Regions from separate parts of the Caldibacillus sp. 210928-DFI.2.18 genome, predicted to be linked through region 3. Evidence: riboswitches for the same ligand, from Rfam matches in the RefSeq annotation. Region 3 holds a riboswitch; each other region holds the start of a gene.
What was found. A riboswitch is a leader RNA that binds a small molecule or an ion and turns the genes downstream of it on or off. The one in region 3 is predicted to bind S-adenosylmethionine.

Region 1 (5,582 bases), on a different contig from region 3:
TCGGGTAATTTCAACACGAATTCGAATTAAGACCCAACTTACCCCAAATTGGCTTTCCAGTTGTTCAATTCCATAACCTAATTCGACTGAGGCCAGACTTGCGACATCTTGAAAATAGCTAAAAAGGGTGCTTAATTTCACTTTTTTTGTAAAATCAACATCGCGTAAATCAACATGAATTTTTGACTGGAAACGAATATTTTGTTCCATAATGAATCCTCTTTTCTATATGTCCATTATTGGAGTTTGTAATGAAGTATAAGTTTATCGTAACAAATGAATAAAAAATTTGCTATCCCTGACCAAATTTGCTTACTGAAAAAGTTCATCTGGATTTAACTGGATTAATATATAAATATATGTTAATATATGAATATAAGAATATGGAAGGTGATCATTTTATGGGGGAAGATGAAAGACTCGAGAAACCGAATGAGAAAGGTTTAGACGAGGAAACATTATTTGTCGTTTCACAGACCTTTAAAGCATTGAGCGATCCGACCCGAATTCGGATTCTAAATCTGCTTTTCGAAAAGGAATATGCGGTAAATGAAATTGCTAAAATCTTAGGATTACGACAATCGACCGTATCCCATCAATTACGTTTTTTAAAAAATTTACGACTTGTGAAGTACCGTCGAGAGAAAACGACCTTATATTATTCCTATGACGATAACCATGTCATGGATTTATTAAAACAAGCAATTGAACATGCACGCCATGAATAAAATGTCTTATGTTTACACAGATTCGTCAGTGACCATTTTTTCTTTTTAAGATAGGATAATATGGCCGGAGGAAAAATTTTTTCGCTGGAACATTCCTATATGAACATGGATAAATATATTGGAAGTAAAAAATATGCTTCATACGTAGGGGGATTAAAATGTCAAACCATCATGGCCATAGCCATTCCCATACAGGGAATAAAAAAGCCTTATTGATAAGTTTTTTGATCATAACAGGATATATGATTGTTGAAGCAATTGGCGGGTTATTAACGAACAGCTTAGCACTTCTTTCCGATGCCGGTCATATGTTAAGCGATTCAATTTCATTGGGGATTGGATTATTAGCATTTACTTTTGGGGAAAAAGTTGCAAATTATAGTAAAACATACGGATATAAACGATTGGAAATATTGGCGGCCTTTTTTAATGGTCTAACGCTTATTGTGATTGCCGTGTTTATCATTTATGAGGCAATTGGCAGATTTTCCAACCCGCCGGAAATTGCGTCAACAGGTATGTTTGTAATCGGGATTATTGGTTTATTCGTCAATATTCTTGTTGCTTGGATTATGATGCGCCAAGGTGATACGCATGAAAATTTAAATTTGCATGCAGCATTTTTGCATGTAATAAGCGATATGTTAGGTTCGATAGGAGCAATTGTTGCAGCCATTCTCATTATGCTATTTGGTTGGGGTTGGGCCGATCCGGTTGCCAGTCTTATTGTTGCCGTCTTAGTTTTGAACAGTGGTCGGCGGGTTACCATGGATTCTCTTCATATCTTAATGGAGGGGACACCGCAAAATATTGATATTGATGACATTGTAAACACAATGATAAACATACCCGGAGTAATCAGTGTTCATGATTTGCATGTATGGAGCATTACGAGCGGGAGCAATGCCCTATCCTGCCATGCTGTTGTTGACGGAGATTTATCGATCACTGATTGTCAAAAGATTTTACGGAACATTGAACATGAATTGGCTCATAAAGGGATTCAACATGTCACCATTCAAATGGAGAACAGTGAAAATCCCCATGAAAATTCAGTTATGTGTAGGACCCAATATGAAGTTCACCTTCACCATCAACATTAAAAAAGCAATTGGAAAACAATAAAACGCCATCGTAGGCGTTTTATTTGTGGCATCAGTGGGATAAAAAACCCCACCGATGGAAGTTTCACTTTACTGTTATTTCTTCTTAGTTGTTTTTAACAATTTTTCCTCTTTACTGTTACCGCCGTAATCGGGCAATTGTCCGGCATGGGTTTCGTGATATTTTGATCCGGAGTCATTATGATTGTGATCGTCCTTTACCAAAAGACTCACCTCCATCTATCTTTGTTGTTCATCCTAAATAGAGAATAAACAGTCATTCCTAAAAAGCTTTCGCCAATTGTTGGGCTTTTTCGACTGCTTTTTCTACAATTTCATCGGCTTTTTCCGGGTTATGGTCCATCCCTTCAACAAATAGTTGATGAAAGTCGGTCACACCTAAAAAGGTAAAAATCGTTTTCACATATTGGCTGGCCGGGTCTGAACCATTATATACTCCTCCGTTTGCTTGAATATGTAGGACTTTTTTTCCTTTCACAATACCGACCGATCCGGTTTCCGTATACTTAAATGTTTTCCCGGCCACGGTAATACAGTCAATCCAAGCTTTTAATCGTGTCGGTATACTTAAGTTCCACAACGGGTTCGCAATAATAATTTTATCTTGTTGCAGAAATTCTTCCGTATATGAATTGAACATATTTACCCTCTGCTGTTGGGAATCAGATAACGAATCAAAAGGTTTTCCTTGATTCAAATCATTCCATGCATTAAGCAGGTCTCGGTCAATCTCAGGGACGTTTACGTGATATAAATTCATATCTTCAATCTTATGGTCCGGGTGTATCTCTTTATAAGCGTTAAGGAAGGCATCGGTTACTTTCATAGACCGAGAAACTTCTTGATTTAGCGGGTGTGCCCTGACAATTAAAACATTTACCATTATTTTTTCTCCTCTCGAAACCAATCTATCTTTTTCACTTGATATTAGTAGTATAAGCGCAATGTTCATTTTTATCAAAAGTTTTTGCAACGAAATAATGGGTGAAAATTAGGAATATTATTAGGAAAAATTTGGTTTGAACTATTTGCCCGGTTTCTAACCGACTTTGACTGAACAAGATTGGAATAGACGAATGGCCAAAAAAAGACAAAAATATTTTATGAAGTTTTCATTTTTTTATTGATTATTTTATCAAAATTCGTTAAAGTAAGAGTAATTTATATTAGAAAAAGTAAATGGATGATTCTTATCAAGAGAAGTGGAGGGACTGGCCCGATGAAGCTTCAGCAACCGGATACCTATGGGTACCACGGTGCTAAATCCAACGTGCTTTCTTTTCGGCACGAAAGATAAGAAGAAGATTAGATAAAAAAGTCTTCTTCTTTGGAAGGCTTTTTTCTATTGGGGGGAACACAATGGGATTAATACAAGATCTTGAAAAGCAAATTTTGATAGCGGACGGCGCTATGGGAACACTGTTGTATTCATACGGGATTGATCGTTGTTTTGAAGAACTAAATGTATCAAATCCGCAAGAAATTGAACGGATTCATCGGGAGTATATTGAAGCGGGAGCCAAGATCATTCAAACCAATACATATGGAGCAAATCGGATCAAACTTGCCCGTTACGGATTGGAAAACGAAGTACAAGAAATTAACGCAAAAGCAGTTGAAATCGCAAAAAAAACGGTAAAGACAAGCGGTAAGCCGGTTTATGTTCTCGGTACAATCGGCGGGATCCGGACTTTCCAAAAAGCAATTTTTTCAACAAATGATATTTTACAAAGCTTCGAGGAACAATTGGACATATTACTGAAAGAACAAGTTGACGGAATTTTATTAGAAACCTATTATGATTTAGATGAATTAAAAGCGGTTCTCGAAGTAGCAAGAAAGAAAACAGATTTACCGATAATGGCAAATGTTTCTTTACATGAAAAGGGTGTATTGCAAAGCGGGACTCCTTTGGCGGAAGGTTTCAACCAACTTATTGATCTTGGCGCAAATATCGTTGGACTGAATTGTCGGCTCGGACCATACCATATGATTCAATCATTTGAGGAGATCCCTATACCAAATGGTGCATTTTTATCTGTTTATCCAAATGGAAGTTTGCCAAGAATGGAAGATGGACAATTAGTATATGAGTCGGATGAACAATACTTTTATGAAGCAGCGATTCAATTCGTAAAAGAAGGGGTCCGTTTATTGGGAGGATGTTGCGGCACAAGACCCGAACATATTAGGGCAATGGCTGAGGCGGTGAAAAATCTTTCTCCGGTCACTGAGAAAAAAGTTATTAAAGAAAAACCAACCATTCAATTAACACAAATTCAACAAGTTCATGAACCGTCTCTGGTTGATATCGTAAAAAGTAGAAGATCCGTTATTGTTGAATTTGATCCGCCTAAAACATTGCCGATGAGTCAATTTTTATCAGGGGTTAGCGCGTTAAAAAACGCAAAGATTGACGCAATTACACTTGCGGATAATTCTTTGGCATCACCGCGGATTAGTAATGTTGCTTGTGCTCAAATTGTGAAGAATCGTTATCATCTCCGCCCGATTGTTCATTTAACTTGCCGGGACCGGAATTTAATCGGTATTCAATCACATTTAATGGGATTACATGCGTTAGGTATCCATGACATTTTAGCATTAACCGGTGATCCGACAAAAATTGGTGATTTTCCCGGAGCTTCATCGGTTTTTGATTTGACTTCATTTGACTTAATTCGGTTAATTAAGCAATTTAATGAAGGTTTATCCTATTCCGGAACATCTTTAGGAGAAAAAACAAATTTCACAGTAGCGGCTGCTTTTAACCCTCATGTAAAAATTATTGAAAAATCAGTTGCTAGATTAGAAAAGAAAATTCACTCCGGTGCCGATTATTTTATTACACAACCGGTTTATTCCGAAGAGTTGATTATGAATATCTATGACGCAACGAAACATTTAGATGTTCCGATTTATATCGGGATTATGCCGTTAACGAGCACTCGCAATGCGGAATTCATTCATAATGAAGTACCCGGAATTAAACTGCCTGATTCCGTTCGTGAACAAATGAAAAAGGTAGGAAATGATAAAGAACAAGGGAAGCGGGAAGGGATTGCGATTGCGAAACATTTGATTGATGTCGCCTTTGATCTCTTTCACGGCATTTATCTGATTACCCCGTTTTTAAATTATCAAATGTCTGTTGAACTCATCAATTACATTCATGAAAAAGAACAGATGAAAGTAGAAAGGGAGATTACCAGTGTATAAGTTGAACAGACAGTTGGAAAAAAAGATTCTCATCCTGGATGGAGCAATGGGAACAATGATTCAGCAAAAAGAACTTTCCATAGAGGACTTCGGGGGAGAGGAATACGATGGCTGTAATGAGTACTTGAATATAACGGCTCCGCTCGTGATAAAAAGTATTCATGAAGCTTATTTAGAAGCGGGTGCGGATATAATCGAAACAAATACATTCGGCGGAACCCCGCTTGTTCTTGATGAGTACGGGCTTGGTCATTTAAGTTTTGAAATTAATAAAATAGGTGCGGAATTGGCTGTACAGGCGGTAAAAAAATATTCTACAGAACAATGGCCCCGTTTTGTAGCGGGTTCAATGGGTCCGACAACAAAAACGTTATCCGTGACCGGTGGTGCCACCTTTTATCAATTAGTGGAAAATTACCAAGTTCAAGCAGAAGGTTTATTGGCCGGTGGTGTTGACTTTTTACTGCTGGAAACGAGTCAAGATATGTTAAATGTGAAAGCAGCCTTCTTG
Region 2 (5,582 bases), on a different contig from region 3:
TCATCCATTAATAAACCGACCCGGATGAACCCCTCTCCGTACTTGCCAAAACCATTACCGGGTGCAACCGCCACATCAGCTGCATCCAACAAATAATCAGCAAACGATTGACTGGTAAACCCATCCGGTACCGGAAGCCATGCGAAAAATGATCCTTTTGGGGCAGTAACATCCCAGCCGATTTGTTTGCATGCATCAACAAAAGCATTGCGCCTAGATTCATAGCGAGCAACTAACTCTTTTACACATGTTTGATCCCCGCTTAATGCGGCAATGGCTGCTTTTTGCACTGCGGGAAAAAGGCTGACATAAAGATGATCCTGAATCAAGTTTATTGCTTCGATAATGGTCGGGTTACCAACTGCGAATCCGACGCGCCAGCCGGCCATATTATAAGTTTTGGACAAAGTATACATTTCCACACCAATATCCTTTGCGCCATCCGCTTGCAAGAAACTAACCGGTTTTTTTCCGTCGAACCCAATGGCACCATAAGCGAAATCATGCATGACCGTTATCTCATGTTTTTTTGCCAATTTCACAGTTTGATTGAAAAAGTCAAGATTCGCAACAGCTCCGGTCGGATTGTTCGGGTAATTTAAGTAGAGCAGTTTTGCCGCATCCAATACATCACTGGAAATGGCATTATAATCCGGTAAAAAGTGATTTTCATCCTTCAATGGAAACAGCTCATATTCTACGCCTGCCAACACAACTCCCGATAAATAATCCGGATAGCCCGGGTCCGGTAAAAGCATGAGGTCGCCCGGGTTAAGTAAGCACATGGGAAGCTCGACCAAACCCGCTTTTGCGCCAAAAAGAATGGCCACTTCACGCACCGGATCCACATCTACATCATATTCTTTTTTGTAAAAATCACACACCGCTTCCTTTAATTCGAGAAGTCCGCGGAATGGTGAATATTTGTGCGTATTTGGATCTTCAACCGCTTTTTGTAATGCTTGAACGATATGTTTCGGTGTCGGTTGATCCGGATTCCCTTGGCCGAGGTTAATGACATCACGACCATCCTCAATGGCTTTATTCACCTTTCCGACCAAGTTTGCAAAGAATTGGGTCGGTAAACTCTTTAGCTTTTCTGAGTAGTCCATTTTATCTCACCTTTTGTATGGAAAATTGGTTTACATAATAAAGTTTATTTTAAAAAAACGAACAAAATTGGTGTTATACATGAAAATCGTTAGCATTATCCATCCAAAGAATAATTGAATATGTTTGCAATTTTAACACTAATTTTATAATCTAAAAATATATATGTCTAGTGGGTGATGATAATGAAAATGGCAATTGTACAGATGGATATTGCTTTTGGTGAACCGGAAAAAAATTTTTTGCAAGTAGAAAGTTTTATTTTACAAGCGGCTGAGCAAGATGCCGATGTGATTGTTTTCCCGGAAATGTGGAATACGGGATATGCGTTGAAAGACCTCGAAACGTTGGCAGATAAAAACGGAGAGCAGACAAAAAATATGCTTAGCCGACTTGCAAAACAACACGCTATACATGTTGTCGGCGGTTCTGTTGCAACAAAAAAAGCTCAAGGGTTCTTCAACACGATGTATGTGGCAAACAGGAATGGGGACATTGTCGCAGAATATGATAAAGCCCATTTATTTCCGTTAATGGATGAACCTGTTTATATGCAGCCCGGGCAAGCGAAAAATATTTTCAAACTGGATCGTGTAGAATGTGGCGGTGTTATTTGTTTTGATTTACGTTTCCCGGAATGGATTCGGGCACATGTGCTTGATGGAGCGAAAATAATGTTTATCCCGGCTGAGTGGCCGAAACAACGGGTGGATCATTGGGAAATCTTGTTGCAGGCCCGTGCAATTGAAAATCAATGTTTCGTTGTAGCAGTCAATCGGGTAGGAAATGACCCGGATAATGAATACAATGGGCATTCGATGATTATTTCACCGTGGGGAGAAGTGTATTTAAGCGGTGAAGAAGGAGAAGGCATCTTTTATGCAGATATCCCGCTAGACGAGGTTGATCGTGTTCGAAACACCATTCCGATTTTTCATGCACGCCGGCCGGAATTATATTAAAAAAATACTGTTGTCATGGTTCCGGTCTTAAAATTAATCTTTTGGAAAATTAATTTTGATTATAATATTGACAGACTTATTAACAATCATTAAAATAAAATTTATAAAAATTATATACGGAAAACATTTATCTTATCACGAGTGACTGAGGGACAGGCCTTATGAAGTCACAGCAACCCCCTGAAAAGGGAAGGTGCTAACTCCTGCAGATTGGTTCGCCCATCTGAGAGATAAGAGTTTGAGATCAATAGATGTCAATGCTCCTTTCAGATGAGAGGGGCATTTTTTGTTGGTGGCATTTTGTTCGTAATGGTGAACATATTGCCGAGATTCATATAGTAGGATTTTCATGGACATGAGAGAGGGGTAACCATGATTGAAATAAAGAATTTAACAAAAACATATTTTTCAAAAGATCGTGAAGTAAAAGCAGTCGATAATGTTTCTATCACTATTCACGATGGAGAAATATTTGGTATCGTCGGCTATTCGGGAGCGGGAAAAAGTTCATTATTGCGTTGTATCAATTTACTGGAACGACCGACTTCCGGAAAAATTACGGTTGATGGGGTAGATTTAACCAAGCTGGATAACAAAAGGTTACGTCAAGCACGTTTAAAAATTGGAATGATTTTCCAACACTTTAACTTGGTGAGTCAAAAAACAGTGGCAGAAAATATTGCTTTTGCATTAAAAGCATCGAAAACACCGAAAAACAGAATTGAGAAACGGGTGGATGAGCTGCTCGACATGGTTGGTCTAGCGGACAAAAAAGATGTCTATCCAGGGCAACTTAGCGGCGGGCAAAAACAGCGGGTCGGAATTGCCAGAGCATTAGCGAACAATCCAAAAGTCCTGCTATGTGATGAAGCAACATCGGCATTGGATCCAACGACGACAAAATCAATTTTAAATTTGCTTAAAAAAATTAATAAAGAGTTGAATATTACGATTGTTATCATTACTCATGAAATGGATGTCGTCAAAGAAATCTGTCACCGCATGGCAATTATGGAGAATGGGAGAATCGTGGAACAGGGGAATGTGTATGATATTTTTGCTTCCCCGAAAGAACAGCTGACGAAGGAATTTATTCAAAGTGTCGTATCCTTTGATTTACCGAAAGCAACTTTACGATTGGTGAAAGGAACCTTAGTGAAGTTGCTGTTTAGGGGTGAGGTTGCCGGTGAAGGGGTGGTATCGGAAACATTAAAGAAGTTTCAAATTAACGGAAATTTTCTACATGGTTCCATTGAATACATCCAGGAACGGCCACTGGGAATTTTTATTATGGAACTTACCGGCGATCAAGAAGAAATAAATAAAGCGATTCACTATATTGAACATCGAAATGCGGAAGTAGAGGTGCTGAACAATGGAATTTGATGTTGCCCATTTAGTTGAAATGCTGCCGGAAATACAGACTTCATTTTTACAAACATTGTACATGGTGGGAATTTCCTTACTAGTCTCCTTGTTGATTGGACTGCCATTAGGGTTCTTGCTTTTTGTAACAGACAAAGGTTTATTTTGGCAAAACCGGGTAATTAACTCAGTAATCGGATTTATTGTGAACGTCATCCGTTCGATCCCATTTATTATATTACTTGTTGCCTTAATCCCGTTAACCATCTTCCTTGTAGGGACAACGATTGGACCTACAGCAGCAAGTGTCTCTTTGTCGGTTGCGGCCATTCCGTTTTTTGCCCGGCTTGTGGAAAGTGCGTTGCGGGAAATTGATTACGGGGTGATTGAAGCAGCCATTGCAGCCGGTGGAACCCCTTGGATGATTATTAAGGATGTTCTTTTACCGGAAGCAAAATCCGGAATCGTTTCCAGTGTAACAATTACAATTATTAGTCTGGTCGGAACTTCGGCTATGGCCGGTACAGTTGGAGGCGGCGGAATCGGTGACTTGGCAATCCGCTTTGGTTATTACCGTTACGACGACACCATCATGTTCACAACCGTTATTATCCTCATTATACTTGTCCAAATCATTCAAGTGATCGGGGATTTGTTGGCAAGAGCTGTTAATAAAAACAAATAAGACTAAGGTAACATGCTGCTTAATAATCTTGCAGTTATATAAAAAATATGATGGAGGAAATAAAATGAAAAAAATAAAATGGTTTCTGATTGCTTTATCTACAATTTTCTTACTTGCTGCTTGCGGAAACAGTGGGAGCAAAGAATCATCAGGAAGTAAGGAACATGCAGAAAAGAAAGAAATAAAAATCGGTGCAACAGCCGGTCCATATGCAGACATGGTGAAAAAAGCAATTAAACCCGAATTGGAAGAAAAAGGATATAAGGTGGAATTTGTTGAATTCAGTGATTACATTCAACCAAATATCGCCTTGAATCAAGGAAGTATTGATGCTAATCTATTCCAACACACGATCTATCTGGAAAACTTTGAAAAGGAAAACAATATGGACTTATCTGCCTTAATCACAGTTCCAACAGCACCGATGGGCGTTTATTCAAACGTATTCCGTTCTATTGATGAAGTAAAAAACAAAGCGACTGTTGCGATTCCGAATGATCCGACAAATGCGGCCAGAGCATTTAATACACTCCGGGATGCGGGCTTACTAGAAATTAGTAAAGATGCGGATCCATTAACTGTCTCTGAAAAGGACGTTACCAGCAATCCAAAAAATCTGGTATTCCAACCGCTTGAAGCAGGACAACTTCCTCGTGCTGTTGAAAGTGCAGATTTATCAACAGTTCCAGGGAATTTTGCGATTGCAGCAGGGATGAATTTATTAGACGCACTTACATTAGAAAATATGGATGATAAATATCGAAATGTCGTTGCAGTCAAAGCTGAAAATGAAAATAGTCAATTCGCCAAAGATATCATTGAAGTTGTTCAATCGGATGATTTTGAAAAAGTTATCGATTCAGAGTTTAAAGGCTTTGGAAAACCGACTTGGATGGAAAAATAAACCGTTATCGAATGAAAGGGGGTGAATTAAGCTGCCCCTTTTCCATGAACACTTATAAAAACCGGGACAATGATGTTAAAGGTTGATAAAAAGAACCAGACTGAGAATCTGAAAAACCATCCAAAAGGTTGATAAAAAGAACCATTCCAAGGTCGATTAGCTACCATATGTTGTTTTGTGTGAGGGAATGGCTAAACGTCCCCTTTCTTTATGAATTATGCAGATTACGCCTACAGTTGTTCAAGCAAAAACCTGGTTGCTAATGTAACACAGTTGACCTTAACAAAATCTTCCGCCATCTGACACTACAGTTGTTCCAGTAAAACCTGATTACTAATGCAACTCCTTGCTTCTGGTTATGCTTTGGTCGCTTGTTAACACGGTATTTTGCACGGAATGAGGGTCAACATACTCCACTTTATAGCCAATTATGGCAAAAATAATGCCAATAATTGGTACTGTGTAGTTCAGCACCGCATATGGAATATAATCAAACGGGTTAACCATTAACGTTGATGCAATAAACACGCCGCAGGTATTCCAAGGAACAAGCGGG
Region 3 (5,582 bases):
TGCGAAAATGGTATGAAGAAGTGACATTGAATGAAGAGCCGCCGGAAGCTGAGCCGATTCTTGAATTAAACCGGGTTTCATTTGGCTATACACCAAAAAAAGAAACGGTTCACGATGTATCTTTTACAATAAATAAGGGGGAAATGGTTAGTATTGTCGGCAAAAACGGTGCGGGAAAATCAACTATTTCGAAATTGATTTGCGGCTTTGAAACACCAAATGCCGGAAAAATTATTTTCTCAGGTCAAGATATTACCAATGAATCGATAACAGAACGATCTTTAAAGATTGGTATGGTTTTGCAAAATCCAAACCATATGATCTCCAAACATATGATTTTCGATGAGGTGGCACTGGGGCTTGTTGCCAGAGGTGTACTGGAAGCTGAGATACGTGAGCGGGTGGAGGAAACGCTGAAAATATGCGGACTGTACCCGTTTCGTAATTGGCCGATTTCTGCTCTCAGTTTTGGCCAAAAAAAGCGAGTAACCATCGCATCGATTTTGGTGTTGCAGCCGGAGTTGATTATTTTGGATGAACCGACAGCGGGCCAAGATTTCCGCCATTATACCGATATTATGGAGTTTTTAATGGAACTCAATCGAAACGGACTCACGATTTTATTGATAACCCATGACATGCATTTAATGCTGGAATATACGGATCGGGCCATCGTTTTGTGTGACGGAAGAAAAATCGCCGATGATCAAAGTGTCCGGATTTTATCTGATCCGCAATTAATTGAACAGGCAAACTTGAAAGAAACATCACTTTTTGAATTGGCGACAAAAACCGGTTTTACAGATCCGATAAAATTTGTGGAACGATTTATTGCTTATGATCGGGAGGGACGAAACCATGGCAAATGAAATGCTTAGCTATATTGACCGAACTTCCCCGATTCATCGCTTGACAGGTGCGACGAAATTAGTTTGTTTTATCCTATGGTCAACGGCGGCCATGTTGACCTATGACACCCGGATTCTTTTGTTTTTATTTATTGCGAGTTTAGTTATTTTTTACGTTTCTAAAATTCGGTTGCGAGATATTTTATTTGTGTTAATTTTTATTCTCGTATTCTTACTGATTAATAATATCGCTATTTATCTTTTTTCACCGCAAGAAGGGGTTAAAATTTACGGGACAAGTCATGTGTTGGTTGAATTTGCCGGTAGATACAATATGACGTTGGAGCAACTGTTTTACCAACTGAATATTACATTAAAATATTTGACTGTTATACCGGCGGCGCTATTGTTTATTGTAACAACACACCCAAGTGAATTTGCCGCTTCTTTAAATCGGATTGGTGTAAGCTACCGGATTGCTTACGCTGTATCCCTTGCTTTACGCTATATTCCCGATGTTCAGCGGGATTTCCGTAATATCGCCAAAGCACAACAAGCCCGCGGACTTGATATGTCAAAAAATGAGAAATTCCTTAAGCGGGTAAAGAACGCATCAGCCGTCTTGGCACCATTAATTTTGTCAAGTCTTGAAAAAATTGAAATAATCAGTAATGCAATGGAACTGCGTGGATTCGGGAAAAAGAAAAAAAGAACGTGGTACAATGCCCGCCCTTTTCAGAAACGGGATTACACAGCAATTATTTTGTTCGTTTTGCTGCTAATTGCAACCTTACTGATTACCTACCATGACGGCAGCCGGTTTTACAATCCGTTTAGTTAAAGTAATTGTATTTTTGGGATGAAAATCTATGACAAGCTTTCGAATCTAGTTTGGATTGATAAGGCAATCTATAAAATTACAACCCCGGGGTGTTAACTCGCTACCCCGGCCCCGGGTTGCAATTTTTTCTTACAATGCCAAAGATTAAAAATGCCCCAAACAGCAATCAACCCGAGATAAAAACTTTATATAAATCTCCCAACCGTTCGAGCCGCTACAGTTCCCGCTCCAACCGCTCGCTCTGCTATTTCGAGTGCCTGTGCAAGATCAGCAACCAAATCCTCACAATCTTCCAATCCTACCGAAAGTCGTAACAAACCGTCAGTAATCCCGCGTTTTTCCCGTTCTTCTTGGTCCATCGCCGCATGGGACATCGTCGCCGGGTAAGAAAGAATCGATTCGACCGCTCCTAAGCTAACAGCAAATACCGGGATTTCAAGGTTCTCCACAAAAGCCTTGGCAATGTCTTTGTTAGGCAATCTGAATGACAATACAGCTCCGGCACTATCCGCCTGCCCCAAATGAATTTCATGTCCCGCATGTGTGGCAAGTCCCGGGTAAAACACTTCTTCCACGAGCGGATGATTTTGCAAAAACTCAGCAATTACCTGTGCTGATTCTGAAGACTGTTTCATCCGCACGCTCAAAGTTTTCATGCCCCTGAGCAAAGCCCAACAATCCGGAATCCCTAAAACGGCACCAAATGAATTTTGAATAAAATACAATTGATCAGCCAATGCTTTATCTTTTACCACCGCCAAGCCTGCAACAACATCACTATGCCCGGCTAAAAATTTTGTGGCACTGTGTAAGACAATGTCCGCACCTAATTCAAGCGGCCTTTGATGAAGGGGTGTCATGAATGTATTGTCGATATATACAAGACAATTGTGGGCTTTTGCTAATTTGACAACACCTCTAATATCTGTAATATGGAGTAACGGATTGGACGGGGTTTCCACATAGACAACTTTCGTATTGGGCCGAAAAGCGCCGGCCACTGCATCTAAATCCGTCATATCAACAAAAGTATGTTGAATTTGAAATTTCGTTAGTACTTTTGTGACCATGCGAAACGTTCCGCCATACACATCTTCGGAAATGATGACATGATCCCCGGATGATAGCAGCATGAAGGCAGAGGAAATAGCGGCCATTCCGGATGCAAAGGCAAAACCTTGAACACCGCCTTCCAGTTCGGCAATGGTATCTTCCAACACTTTTCGGGTTGGATTTCCTGAACGGGTATAGTCAAAAGGACCAAACGAATCGAATTGTTCTTGATGAAAAGTGGAAGAATAGTAGACAGGTGGATTTACTGCTCCTGTTTTGCCATCAATATAACGATCTTGGGAAATTAGTTTTGTTTCAAATCCATAATTTTTTTTGTTCATCGTTCACTTGCCCCCTTACGTAATGCCACCAATGCATTTTCCAAATCCGCCTTCAAATCTTCAATATGTTCAATACCGACCGAAAACCGTAATAAGCGATTATCGACACCGTTTTTTATCCGGGTTTGTAGCGGAATATCGGCATGGGTTTGGGTAGCCGGATAGGTAATAAAACTTTCAACCCCACCGAGACTTTCGGCAAAGGTAATCAATTTCAAACTTCTTAAAAAGGGGTCAACCCATTCTTCTTTTGCCAATCGAAACGACACCATGCCACCTCTATTTGGGTAGAGAACATCGGTCACTTCAGGTCTGTTATTTAAAAATTCGACTACCTGTTTTGCATTGTTTTGATGTGCTTCCATACGTAAAGCTAAGGTTTTTAAGCCGCGAATTAACAGCCAACTGTCAAGAGGGGATAAAACCGCGCCGGCCGCATTATGATTTGTCGCAAGCTGTTCACAAATTTCCTGTCCCTTTGCAACAACAAATCCGGCCAGGACATCATTATGACCGCCAATATATTTTGTCGCACTATGAATGACAATGTCGGCCCCATCCACAATCGGTTTTTGCAAATAGGGGGTTAGAAAGGTGTTATCCACAATGAAAAGCAAGTGATGTTTTTTGGCAATGTGGGCAACTTTTTCAATATCTGTTTCAATCATTAACGGATTTGTTGGTGTTTCTATGTAAATCGCTTTTGTTTTTTCTGTGATTGCATCTTCCAACCCGTTGTAATCATTCACTTTCACATAGCTGGTTTTGATTCCATACGATTTTTCGTATTGATTGAACAATCGGTAAGTTCCGCCGTATAGGTCATTAAAGCTAAGAAGTTCATCATCTTTTTGAAAAAGGGAGAGGACGAGCTGAATAGCCGCCATCCCCGAACTACAGGCAAAAGCCTGATCTCCTTCTTCTAATTTTGCAAAACTCTCCTCTAATAAGGCACGTGTTGGATTTTTTGTCCGTGTATAATCATACCCTGTGGATAAACCAATTCCTTCATGACGATAGGCTGTGGATAAATAGATGGGTGGATTAACAGCCCCGGTTGTATGTTCACTTCGATTTCCGATTTGTACTAATTTTGTTTGAATATGTTGATTTGCCAAGCTTGATTCCTCCTCGTATCCCTACATTTTTGGAAAATAAAAAGGACTTCTATAAGAAGAAGCCCCGATGATTGTAAAGTTTCTTCTTATCTTTCAGGTATTTCACCTGCTGGAATTAGCACCGTGGTCAAAAAATGACTGGTTGCTGAGGCGTCATCGGGCCAGTCCCTCAACCTCTCTTGATAAGATTGCAATATTCAGTTCCATAAATGATTTTATTTATTCTAATTTACAATAACTTTTTAAAATAATCAAGGGAAAAATCATAGCATGCACATAATTTATATGGGAATAGTTCATTAATAATATACGTATCTATAGGAAACCAACGTGGCGGCCCTTATGGACAGAATGGTGCTCCTTTGTTAAAAAACTGTCTAATAGACTGCCCCTTATGGACAGTTTCATACTCGTTTTTTGGAAAAAAGTCCAATAGAACGGCTATCATGGACAGTTTGAAGCGCATATTCCACAAAAGTGTCTAATAAAGTAAGTTTTATGGACAGAATGGTGCTCCTTTTTTAAAAAATATCCAATAAACCGACCCTCATGGACAGTTTGGCGCATCTCTAAATTTACCGTTTATGAAAGTACAAACTTTTCTAAAGCATAGGCCACGCCATCATCATCATTCGTTTTTGTTTCAAAATTCGCATGACTTTTTACAAAATCAGTGGCATTCCCCATAGCAATGCTTGTTCCGGCAGCTTTGAACATCGATAAGTCATTCAGATTATCCCCGATTGCGACAGTATCTGCTTGTGGAATTTGAAAGTAATTTGCGAGGAAAAGAAGGGCATTTCCTTTACTTACCTGTTTATTTCCTACCTCAACGGTTAAATGGCTGCCGTTTGTGATTGAAATATCATCACGTTCAGAAAGCCGCTGTTGCAAATGATTTAGTTTTTTCTCATCCAAACTGACAGTATACATTTTATACGGATCTAACATTGAAAAATTTAGCTCACTAAAATCTGAGACAGTTAATAAATGATTTTGGTCATTTTGAACTTGAACCATTTGTTCAACCATTGGTCCGAAAACAGGGTCATCTTTTAACCGATTCAGTTCCGCATACAAATATTCTTTTCGTGTTTTATCAATGAAAATACCTTTATTTGTATAAATTTCATAATATAATTGAAAATCATTAAATATGTCCATAATTTTTTTCAATATATGTACAGGGATTGTTAGTGTTTGTAAGATTTTGTTATGAAAAACAACAGCTCCGTTTCCGGCAATAATAGGTGCTTCGAGGTTTATCTTTTTTATAATTTCTTGAATATCGTGTAAGGCGCGGCCTGAACAAAAGGTAACGATATGACCCTGTCTTTGAGCTTTTAAAATAGCATGACAATTGTTTTCGCTGATTGTATGA

Region 1: another riboswitch for S-adenosylmethionine. It lies ahead of LIZ98_RS10750 (bifunctional homocysteine S-methyltransferase/methylenetetrahydrofolate reductase); the one in region 3 lies ahead of LIZ98_RS05815 (methionine biosynthesis PLP-dependent protein).
Region 2: another riboswitch for S-adenosylmethionine. It lies ahead of LIZ98_RS14815 (methionine ABC transporter ATP-binding protein); the one in region 3 lies ahead of LIZ98_RS05815 (methionine biosynthesis PLP-dependent protein).

The regions. Positions count from the first base shown of each region.
Region 1 is NZ_JAJCHL010000046.1:15,726-21,307, forward strand. It holds gene LIZ98_RS10730 (acyl-[acyl-carrier-protein] thioesterase) at 1-210, opposite strand, end outside; gene LIZ98_RS10735 (ArsR/SmtB family transcription factor) at 402-728, shown strand; gene LIZ98_RS10740 (cation diffusion facilitator family transporter) at 887-1,831, shown strand; gene LIZ98_RS17985 (hypothetical protein) at 1,928-2,056, opposite strand; gene LIZ98_RS10745 (FMN-dependent NADH-azoreductase) at 2,115-2,735, opposite strand; SAM riboswitch class I at 3,040-3,152, shown strand; gene LIZ98_RS10750 (bifunctional homocysteine S-methyltransferase/methylenetetrahydrofolate reductase) at 3,212-5,071, shown strand; gene metH (methionine synthase) at 5,064-5,582, shown strand, end outside.
Region 2 is NZ_JAJCHL010000090.1:4,201-9,782, reverse strand. It holds gene LIZ98_RS14825 (pyridoxal phosphate-dependent aminotransferase) at 1-1,112, opposite strand, end outside; gene LIZ98_RS14820 (carbon-nitrogen family hydrolase) at 1,296-2,072, shown strand; SAM riboswitch class I at 2,202-2,309, shown strand; gene LIZ98_RS14815 (methionine ABC transporter ATP-binding protein) at 2,445-3,458, shown strand; gene LIZ98_RS14810 (methionine ABC transporter permease) at 3,448-4,122, shown strand; gene LIZ98_RS14805 (MetQ/NlpA family ABC transporter substrate-binding protein) at 4,187-5,026, shown strand; gene nhaC (Na+/H+ antiporter NhaC) at 5,360-5,582, opposite strand, start outside.
Region 3 is NZ_JAJCHL010000017.1:37,646-43,227, reverse strand. It holds gene LIZ98_RS05830 (ABC transporter ATP-binding protein) at 1-869, shown strand, start outside; gene LIZ98_RS05825 (energy-coupling factor transporter transmembrane component T family protein) at 859-1,689, shown strand; gene metC (cystathionine beta-lyase) at 1,875-3,083, opposite strand; gene LIZ98_RS05815 (methionine biosynthesis PLP-dependent protein) at 3,080-4,201, opposite strand; SAM riboswitch class I at 4,285-4,390, opposite strand; gene LIZ98_RS05810 (Cof-type HAD-IIB family hydrolase) at 4,784-5,582, opposite strand, start outside.